DNA from 2 places in the Streptomyces sp. NPDC015242 genome. Region 1 is predicted to be linked to the other one. Evidence: riboswitches for the same ligand, from Rfam matches in the RefSeq annotation. Region 1 holds a riboswitch; the other holds the start of a gene.

Region 1 (5,226 bases):
TCTCCCTCGCCGCGACCCGCCTCGCGCCGGGCGCGATCCTGCACTGCGCGACCGACTGGGAGGAGTACGCCGACCAGATGCTCGACGTGCTCACGGCCCACCCCGACTTCGAGAACACGCAGGCGGACGGCGGTTTCGCGCCGCGTCCCGACTTCCGGCCGCTGACCCGTTTCGAGGGCCAGGGACTGGACAAGGGACATGTCGTGAACGACCTCCTCTTCCGCCGCGTACCACACGCGGACCAGTCCCCCGCCGGCGTCTGACCGCACGCACCGCACCACACCGCCCTGGCACCTCTCCCGCCTGCGGACAGCGCCCCTCCGTCGTTAGGGTCAATGCCGTGGCCACCTGCCCCCCACACCCGTCGTACCCCAGCGCTCCCACCGACGGCGCCCCCACCGCCGACCGGCTGCGGCACGCCCACTGGTGGCAGCGCCCCTGGGTGCGCTACGGCGCCCCGACCACGCTGCTCGCGATATCCGGCCTGGTCATCCTCGCCCTGGTCCGCGAGGAGACCGGCACGGAGGGCTTCCTGGTCGGGCTCGGCCTGGCGCTGCTCCCGGTGCCCCTGCTCATCGCCTCGTTCCGCTGGCTGGACCGCGTCGAACCGGGCCCTTGGCGCAACCTGGTGTTCTCCTTCGCCTGGGGCGCCTGCGCGGCGGCGCTGATCGCCATCGTCGCCAACAGCTTCGCCACACGATGGATAGCGACGGCGACCGCCGACCCGTCCAGCGCGGACACCCTCGGCGCGACCGTGATAGCGCCGGTCGTCGAGGAGACGGCCAAGGCGGCGGCCGTCCTGCTGGTCTTCCTCTTCCGCCGCCGGGACTTCACCGGCATCGTCGACGGCGTGGTCATCGCCGGCATCACCGCGACCGGCTTCGCGTTCACCGAGAACATCCTCTACCTGGGCACCGCCTTCGGCACCGACCAGCTCACCGGCGACACCGGCATCGCCTCGGTCACGGCGGCGACCTTCTTCGTCCGCATCATCATGTCGCCGTTCGCGCACCCGCTGTTCACCGTCCTGACCGGCATCGGCTTCGGCGTCGCCGCGCTCTCGGCGGACCGCCAGCACGTCCGCCGCGTGGCCTTCCCGGTCGCCGGACTGCTGCTGGCGATGGGCATGCACGCGATGTGGAACGGCTCGTCGGCGTTCGGCGAGTACGGGTTCTTCGCCGTGTACGCGGCGTTCATGGTGCCGATCTTCGGGCTGCTGACGTGGCTGGTGATCTGGACACGGCAGCGGGAGCTGCGGACCGTGCGGACGGAACTGCCCGCCTACGCGGTGGCCGGCTGGCTGGCCCCGGCCGAGCCGTACGCGCTGGGCTCGATGCGGGCGCGCCGGATCGCCCGCCAGTACGCCCGCCGGCACGCCGGGAAGGCGGCGGCCCGGGAGGTGGCGCGGTACGAGGCGTACGCGACGTCGCTCGCGTTCCTGCGGCACCGGGCCCGCCGCGGCCGGGCCGGGGCCGACTTCGCCGTACGGGAGCTGGAGCTGCTCGCGGAACTGTGGCACCGCCGGGAGGCCGCCCGCCCCGCCCTGGACCACGCGGCCCGGCTCACGGCCCCGCCGGTCCGGGTGACGGCCCCGCCCTGGCCGGTCCCCGGGGCGTACGGCCACGGCCCCGCGCACGCCCAGGCACCCGCCCACGGTCACCAGTCCGGGCACGGACACGGGCACGGATACGCCCCTCAGCCCACGCCCTACCCCGCGTACAACCCGTACAGGTCCTGATCACTCGCGCAGCCGCCGGCCCAGGCGGAGAAGAACCGGCAGCCCTGACGTCGGGGGGTCGTCGTCAGGGCTGCCGGTGCCTCGCGTGGCGCTCGCCGCTTACGGGTTGAGTCCCTTGCCCCGCAGCCAGGCCATCGGGTCGATGCCGCTGCTGGAGCCGGCGGCGTGGACCTCCAGGTGCAGGTGCGCCCCGGTGACGTTGCCGGTCGCGCCGACGCGGCCGATGACGTCGCCCGTGCTGACCTTCTGGCCGACGCTGACGCCGATGGACGACTGGTGGGCGTACCAGATCTCCGTGCCGTCATCGAGGGTGAGGACGGTCTTGTAGCCGTAGGAGCCGTTCCAGCCCGCCTCGGTGATGGTGCCGCTGTGCACCGCCTTGATCGGCGTGCCCGTGGGGGCGGCGAAGTCGAGGCCGGTGTGGTAGCCGGAGGACCAGTAGGCGCCGGCCTGGCCGAAGCTGGAGGTGATGGTGTACGAGGAGGTCGGCAGCGTGTACTGCTTGGCGAGGGCGGCGAGCCGCTCGGCCTCGGCCTTCTTGCGGGCCTCCTCCCCGGCCTTCCGCTTGGCCTCGGCGGCCTTGGCCTTGGCTTCCTTCTCCGCCTTGGCGGCGCCTTCCGCGGCGGCCTTCTCGGCTGCGGCGGCGGCTTCCTCGGCGGCCTTGGTCTCGATCTGGTCCTGCTGGTACTCGACCTGGGCCATGATCCGGGCGCGCAGGGCCTCGCCGGCGCCGGAGGTGCCCTCGTCGGTGTCCGTCGCGACCGTGGCGAGGTCGCTGAGCGGAGTTGCGGAACCTTCGGGGGTGTCGTCGTCCGAGATGAGGGAACCCACCGAGGGAAGGTCCGGCACGGAGATCGACACCGGCGGCTTGCCGGTCTGGGCGCTGGCCATGCCGCCGGCGCCCACGGCGGCTATGACGCCGACGCCCAGGACGGTGGAGCTGCGGGCGAGCCCTCCGCCGCGCTGCTTGGTGACGCGATGCCGGCCACGGACGGGACGGATGGACTCCGCCGTGGGGTTCCATTCCTGGAACGGGCCCTCGTCGGTGCGCTGACCGCCGTAGCCGAAGACTTCGGTGTCGCGCTGTTCCGTCGCGAACGGGGCCACGGGGGCAGGCCGGTTGGACGCCACGTAGGCGTACTCCTTTCCTTCCTTCTCGCCTACCGGGTTAGCTGACGGGTTCGGAGCAGGAAGGTCTCCTACGCGCGTATACCGGCCGTGCTTCCACGGCGGCATCCGCTCGATTCACCCCAAGTGGTGGTTCCCCGGTTCCCTTTCGGGATTCGGCGCGTGCGCACGGAGCCGCCTTCTGTGACGGCTGGGACGACCGCGCTGCGTTATCGAACGTTAATGGAGCCGCGGTGCGGATTCCAGCGCTTCCGCTTGATCATTAACCTTTTTCGCGCGGACGTTCCCGTCATGACCGGCCCAAATCGGGCGAGTTGACCGCCTCCCGTGTGACGTACGGGACTTGACGGTGTGTCAGTTGTTATGCGCAGCGGGAGGGTTCGCTCACCGTGCGTGAGGGGTTCCGTCGGTGGAACGGGAAAAGCACCGAGGGCCGGAACCCTTTCGGATTCCGGCCCTCGGCCTTCAGTAGCGGGGACAGGATTTGAACCTGCGACCTCTGGGTTATGAGCCCAGCGAGCTACCGAGCTGCTCCACCCCGCGTCGTTGTGTCTCCAGTGTACGCCATGCGCAGGACAGCTCGGACCACCCCCGGCGCCGGGCCCTCAGGACAGCAGGTGGCGGTTGGGCGCCTGGGCCCGTTCCGCGTGCTCGGCCAGGACGACGACCTCCGCTCCGGCGGCCGCCAGGACCCCGCTGCCGTCGGCCGCCGCGACGAAGGTGTCCGGCTCGCGCCAGGCGGTGACGACCCGCCGAACGCCCGCGTCGAGGATCAGCCGGGCGCAGGGGGCGGGACGGGAGGCGCGGCGGGCGCACGGCTCCAGGCTGCTGTACACGGTCGCGCCGGCCAGCCGCGGGTCCGCCGGGTCGATCCTGGCCAGGGCGGCCTCCTCGGCGTGCACCACCGGATCGCCGCCCTCGCGGGAGTGGCCCCGGGCCAGTTCCGTGCCGTCGGCGGCGACGACCACCGCCCCCACGCTGAACGCGGTGTCCGAGGGCGGGCAGCGCTCCGCCAGCTCGCAGGCGAGGGCGAGCCAGTGGTGGTCGGCGGCTGCGGGCAGGCCGGCGATGCCGGGGGCGGTCGGGGCGTAGCGCGTCAGGACGACGTCCTCGATCCGCCGCGTCTCCAGCAGCCGGAGCCGGCCGCCCTGGTAGCCGCCGGGCCCGAACAGGCGGGGGGCCCGCGGATCACCCACGAAGAGCGGGGCGAGGACCAGCTGGAGTTCGTCGGCGAGGCCCTGGGTCAGGAGCTGGGTGTGGATCAGGCCGCCGCCCTCGACCATGAGGCGCCGTACGTCCCGGACGTCGTGCAGGTGGGTCAGCAGCCGGCGCCAGTCGAGGTCCGGGCCGAGCGGGACGACGTCGGCGGCGATGCCGAGGGCCCGGGCCCGTTCGGCGCCCCGGTCGGTCGTGTACAGCACCTTGTCGCCCCCGGTGTGCCAGAACCGGGCGTCCGGGTCGAGGTCGCCGGAGCCGCTGACGGTGACCTTGAGCGGGTACTCCGGCCGGCCCGCGGCGGCCCGGGCGGCGCGGCGCGCGGGCGCGTTCACCAGCAGCCGGGGATTGTCGGCGCGGAGGGTGCCGGCGCCGATCAGGATCGCGTCGACGGACGCGCGGACCTCGTCGACCCGGTCGAAGTCGGCCGGGCTGGACAGCAGCAGGCGTTCGGGGCCGGTGTCGTCCAGGTAGCCGTCGAGGGAGACGGCGGCGGACAGCAGGACGTACGGGTGGGACATCGGCGCTCCGCGACGGGTCGGGACGGCGGACGGGACGAGGCTTGGTTCAAGTTTGAAACAAACCTACACTGGCGGCATGACGACTCGCTGGCTCACCCCCGAGGAGCAGCGCGCCTGGCGCGCCTACATCGCCGCCTCGCTGCTCCTGGAGGACGCGATCGACCGGCAGCTCCAGCAGGACGCCGGCATGCCGCACCTTTACTACTCCATCCTGTCCGTCCTGTCGGAGGCTCCGGACCGGCGGCTGCGGATGACGGACCTAGCCGAGCGGCTGAAGATCACCCGCAGCCGGCTGACGTACGCGGTGACGCGGCTGGAGAAGGACGGCATGCTGCGGCGCGAGGCGTGCCGGTACGACAAGCGGGGCAGCGTCGCGGCGCTGACGGACGAGGGTTTCACCGTGCTGGAGCGGGCGGCGCCCGGGCACGTCGAAACCGTGCGGAGCTTCCTGTTCGACCGGCTCAGCGCCGAGCAGGTGGGCCAGCTGGCGGAGATCTCCACGGCGATCGCGCAGGGGCTCCAGGAGGAGGGGGCGCGGCCGGTGGCCGACGACGTGCCGTGGCGGCGGAGGTCGTCGACGGCCTGTTCGTGACGCACCTCACACACGGCCGCGATCTCATTGCT
Region 2 (5,226 bases), on a different contig from region 1:
TGGGTCTTCGAGGGGCACGACACGCCGGACGGCGAACTGCGCCTGCGCTTCCGGGACGGCGGCCTGACGATCACCCTGCACTACCGGATGCGCCCCGGCGCCGACGTCGTCGAGCGCTGGGTGACCCTGGACAACCGCGGGCCCGAGACCGAGGTGCTGCGCGCCGACTCCGCCGCCTGGACCCTGCCCGACCGCGGCACCTGGCGGCTGTCCCAGCTGCACGGCCGCTGGGCGGCCGAGTCCCGGCTGGTGCGCTCCGAGCTCACCTACGGCGAGAAGGTGATCGGCAGCCGCCGCGGCCACACCGGCCACCAGCATCTGCCCTGGGTCGCCCTCGACACCGACGCGACCGAGGAGCACGGCGAGGTCTACGGCTGCGCCCTGGGCTGGTCCGGCTCGTGGCGGATCTGTGTGGCCCAGCTCCCCGACGCGCGCGTGCAGATCACCGGCGGCGCCGGCCACGACGACTCGGGTCTGCTGACTCTGGGCGCCGGGGAGTCGTACACGACCCCCGTCTTCGCCGGGCTGTGGAGCGACGGCGGCTTCGGCGGGGTGAGCCGCGCCTGGCACGCCTGGCAACGGAAGTACGTGATCCCGGACGCCGGGCGGGACCGGCCGGTGCTGTTCAACTCCTGGGAGGCCACCGAGTTCGACATCTCCGAGGAGCAGCAGCGGGCGCTCGCCGAGCGGGCCGCGGCCCTCGGCGTCGAGCTGTTCGTGGTCGACGACGGCTGGTTCGGGGCGCGCACCAGCGACCGGGCGGGGCTCGGGGACTGGACGCCCAACCCCGACCGCTTCCCCGGCGGGCTGAAACCCCTCGCCGACCACGTGCACGGCCTCGGCATGCGGTTCGGCATCTGGGTCGAGCCCGAGATGGTGAACCCCGACAGCGACCTGTACCGCGCCCACCCGGACTGGGTGCAGTACCAACCGGGACGAAAGCGGACGGAGTTCCGCAATCAGCTCGTGCTCAACCTCGCCCGGCGGGATGTCCAGGAGTATCTGTGGGGACAGCTGGACGGGCTCCTCTCCAGCGCCCCGATCGACTACGTCAAGTGGGACTTCAACCGCTGCTTCACCGACGCCGGCTGGCCGGAGGATCCGTATCCGCAGCGGCTCTGGGTGGACCACGTCCGCGCCCTGTACGCCCTGCTGGACCGGCTGCGGGCCGCACACCCGGGTGTGGCCTTCGAGTCCTGCTCGGGCGGCGGCGGCCGGATCGACCTGGGCGTGCTGAGCCGCACGGACCAGGTGTGGACGTCCGACAACACCGACCCCCTGGACCGGCTCGCCGTCCAGCACGGCTTCAGTCAGATCCACCCCGCGCGCGTGATGGCCGCCTGGGTCACCGACAGCCCCAACGCCATGCTCAACCACCGGGCCAGTTCCCTGCGTTTCCGGTTCGTCAGCGCCATGGCCGGGGTGCTCGGGGTCGGCGGCGACCTCACGCGGTGGACGCAGGAGGAACTGGCCGAGGCGCGGGAGTGGGTGCGGCTCTACAAGGAGATCCGGCCCGTGGTGCAGCGTGGCGACCTGTACCGGCTGCGACCCCCGGGGAGCGGCCTGAGCGCCGTGCAGTACGTCCTCGGCGACGAGACGGTCGTCCTCGCCTGGCTCCCGGCGCAACGCTACGGCGAGCCCGGTCCGGCACTCCGGCTCCGCGGCATCGATCCGGCGGCGACGTACGAATGCCTCGAAACGGGCGAACTTCACCGAGGGGGCGTGCTGCTGCATCACGGACTGCGGGTCGGTCTGCGTGGCGACCTGGACGCCGCCGTGGTCCGCCTTAAGCGGAAGTAGTGCTTCTTGTCCGAATAAGGCGCTTAGGCCGGTTCGCCATAACGTGCCCTGGTCGTACAGGAGATGGGGGCAAGGTGCGTGACCATCGTCATACCGGTGACGATGTGTTGTCGCCATGTGCACGTAATCAGGGTGTTTCGCGAGGCCATTGAGGAAAAGGCAAGATCGGAAATCCACGCTCGGTGACGGGAAATGTGTCGACGCGTCGAGGAAAAAGGCCGCACGGGCAACCGCAAGCTTGTCCCGCCGCGTCCTGGTCGCTTACGTTCCAGTCCACTCCGGACGGACGCCTAATCCTGCCGCCGCCCGGAGCCCGCACACCCACTGACCCGACGTACGGCAGGAGCGGGGGACCCACAGGTAAGACGCCTGTTCCGGTTCCCGGAACGGGCTTGGGGTTGAGCCGCGCCTCGGCGCGGCCGGGCATCTCCAGCCCGCACCCGACAGCTCACCTCGCAGGCGACGGAGAGGAATGCGCCATGCCCGCGAAGGGTAAGCACCGCCGTCCCAAGACTCAGCGTTTCACCCGCTCCATCGCCGTCGCCGGAACCGGCGGAGCCGCTCTCGCCCTTCCCCTCATGGGTGCCGCCGGCGCCCACGCCGCCCCCGCCCAGTCGGCTCCGGAAAAGGCCGTCCAGGCGGCTCCGGCCGCCGGGAAGAAGGCCGCCGGAAAGGCGACCGGCGCGCGTACCTACACCGTGAGGGCGGGCGACTATCTGGCGAAGATCGCCGACGACCAGAACGTCAGCGGCGGCTGGAAGAAGCTCTACTCGGACAACCGCGACGCCGTCGGCGACGACCCGTCCCTGATCCACCCGGGCCTGAAGCTCTCCCTGGGCAAGAAGGCCGCGGCGAGCGCGCCCGAGGCGCCGTCCGCGCCGAAGGCCTCCGCCGAGGAGCCGGCGAAGGGCACCGCGAAGAAGCCCGCGAAGAAGTCCTCGTCCGCACCGGCGAAGGCGGAGACCGCCGCCGAGCCGGCCGCCGCCCAGCCCGCCGCGCAGAGCAACGCCAGTGGCTACAGCTCCCCGGTGGACGGTGCCACCGTCGGCACCCCGTACCGCATGTCCGGCAGCATGTGGTCCAGCGGTTACCACACCGGTGTCGACTTCGTCGTCCCGACCGGCACCTCCCTCAAGGCCGTCGGCGCGGGCACGGTCGTCTCCGCCGGCTGGGGCGGCGCGTACGGCAACCAGGTCGTCGTCAGGCTGAACGACGGTCACTACGCCCAGTACGCCCACCTGTCGCAGCTCTCGGTCTCGGCCGGCCAGACCGTGACCGCCGGACAGCAGGTCGGCCTGTCCGGCGCCACCGGCAACGTCACCGGACCGCACCTGCACTTCGAGATCCGCACCGCGGCCGGCTACGGCTCCGACATCGACCCGGTCGCCTTCCTGCGCTCCCACGGCGTCTCCGTCGGCTGACCCGATCGCACGGCCACCCGCCTGACACGCCACCGAAGGCCGGACCCGGCACCCCGGGTCCGGCCTTCGGCGCGGGACGGCGGCAACACTCCCGTCCGGTCGGCTATTCCACAGTTGGCGAACACTTTGGCAGTGGCTTATCTCACCGCCCGTCAACCCCTTCCTACGGTCGCGTAGGTCACATTCGAGGGTGAATCATGAGCGGCTGTGGCAGACGATTCGAAGAGTGACAGCAGAGCAGTGATCGGGTCGTACGTGGCGGTGGGGGACAGCTTCACCGAGGGCGTCGGTGATCCCGGCCCCGACGGGGCGTTCGTCGGCTGGGCCGACCGGCTCGCCGTCCTGCTCGCCGACCTCCGGCCCGAGGGCGACTTCCGGTACACCAACCTCGCCGTGCGCGGGAAACTCCTCGACCAGATCGTGGCGGACCAGGTGCCGCGAGCCGTCGAGATGGCCCCCGACCTCGTGTCCTTCTGCGCCGGGGGCAACGACATCCTGCGGCCCGGCACCGATCCGGACGAGGTGGCCGAGCGCTTCGAGCGGGCGCTCGCGCGGCTCACCGCGGTGGCCGGGACGGTGATGGTGACGACCGGGTTCGACACCCGTGGCATGCCCGTGCTGAAGCATCTGCGCGGCAAGATCGCCACGTACAACGGGCACGTCCGCGCCATCGCCGACCGGTACGGCTGCCCGGTGCTCGATCTGTGGTCGCTGCGCAGCGTGCAGGACCGCAGGGCCTGGGACGCCGACCGGCTGCACCTGTCTCCCGAGGGGCACACGCGGGTCGCGCTCCGGGCGGGGCAGGTGCTCGGGCTCGACGTGCCGGCCGACCCCGAGCAGCCGTGGCCGCCGCTGCCGCCGCGGGGCACGCTGGAGGTCCGGCGGGACGACGTGCACTGGGCGCGGGAGTTCCTGGTGCCGTGGATCGGGCGCCGGCTGCGGGGGGAGTCCTCGGGCGACCATGTGACGGCCAAGGGGGCGTTGTCGCCGGACGACATCCGGATGCGGATCGCCGCCGTGGCGTGAGACGCCCGCACTCGGTGGGGGTGGGGCCTTCGCCCGTCGCCCCCGCCGAGCCGCGCCACGCCCCGGGCCGTTACGCCGAGTTGCTCATCGGCGGGGGCAAGGGGGCGGCGGCCAGGCCCAGTTCGCGCGTCAGGGTCTCCTCCGTCCACTGCTGGGCCCGGGCGCGCGGCAGCGCCCCGGGGTAGGACGTCAGCTGGACGGCCAGGCCGTCGAGGAACGCGGTGAGGCGGAGGGCCGTGGCCCGGGGGTCGGGGCAGGGGAACTCACCCGCCGCGACCCCCTCCGCGATCACCTCGGCGAGAGCCGCCTTCCACTGGCGGTCGAGGTCCTGCGTGACCTCCCGCAGCGCCGGCTCGCGCAGGGCCGCCGCCCAGCCCTCGATCCACAGCCGCCAGCCCTTGGCCTGGCCGGTCGGGGCGTACCAGCGCACGGCCGAGCGCAGGCGCCGCAGCGCCGACGTCCGGCGGCCGAGCAGCTTGCGCAGGTGTGCGAGGTCCGCCTCGGCCGCGTGCCGGAACGCTGCCGCGACCAACTGCTCCTTCGACGCGAAGTGGTAGAGCACCAGCGCGTTGCTCACCCCCAGCGCCGAGGCCACGTCGGCGATCCTGACCGCCGCCACGCCCCGGGCCTCGATCTGCTGCACGGCGGCGCGCAGCAGTTCCTCACGCCGCTCAGCCACGCTCAACCGGACTCTCGCCACGCCGTCACCCTACCCACGCGGCGGTCCCCTCCCGACGTGCGGATCCGGCCGGTCCGGCGTGCCTCAGCGGTACCAGCCGTACCGCCGGGCGATCAGCGGCAGCCGGTCGGCGGCGATCGCGTGGGCGGCCGCGCGAGGAGTCGTCCCGTCGGTGCGCGCCCGGGTGAGCATCAGCTCGACCAGGGCCCGCATCGAGCGGCGCGTGTACGCGAACGCCTCCTCCGCGTCGGCGCCGACGTCCCCGAACAGCGTCCACCACCACCAGGCGTTGGTCGCGGA

Evidence for each region. A riboswitch is a leader RNA that binds a small molecule or an ion and turns the genes downstream of it on or off. The one in region 1 is predicted to bind cyclic di-AMP.
Region 2: it holds a riboswitch for cyclic di-AMP, as region 1 does, so the genes downstream of both, ACF07N_RS21000 (peptidoglycan DD-metalloendopeptidase family protein) here and ACF07N_RS14680 (M23 family metallopeptidase) in region 1, are expected to answer to the same signal.

Annotation. Positions count from the first base shown of each region.
Region 1 is NZ_JBIBUF010000004.1:19,231-24,456, forward strand. Features, by position in the region: gene trmB (tRNA (guanosine(46)-N7)-methyltransferase TrmB) at 1-263, shown strand, start outside; gene ACF07N_RS14675 (PrsW family intramembrane metalloprotease) at 341-1,738, shown strand; gene ACF07N_RS14680 (M23 family metallopeptidase) at 1,838-2,869, opposite strand; cyclic di-AMP (ydaO/yuaA leader) riboswitch at 2,881-3,037, opposite strand; tRNA gene ACF07N_RS14685 (tRNA-Met) at 3,336-3,409, opposite strand; gene ACF07N_RS14690 (dihydrofolate reductase family protein) at 3,472-4,602, opposite strand; gene ACF07N_RS14695 (MarR family winged helix-turn-helix transcriptional regulator) at 4,679-5,194, shown strand.
Region 2 is NZ_JBIBUF010000006.1:91,689-96,914, reverse strand. Features, by position in the region: gene ACF07N_RS21005 (alpha-galactosidase) at 1-1,800, shown strand, start outside; cyclic di-AMP (ydaO/yuaA leader) riboswitch at 2,118-2,275, shown strand; gene ACF07N_RS21000 (peptidoglycan DD-metalloendopeptidase family protein) at 2,280-3,221, shown strand; gene ACF07N_RS20995 (SGNH/GDSL hydrolase family protein) at 3,462-4,247, shown strand; gene ACF07N_RS20990 (TetR/AcrR family transcriptional regulator) at 4,318-4,947, opposite strand; gene ACF07N_RS20985 (Glu/Leu/Phe/Val dehydrogenase dimerization domain-containing protein) at 5,011-5,226, opposite strand, start outside.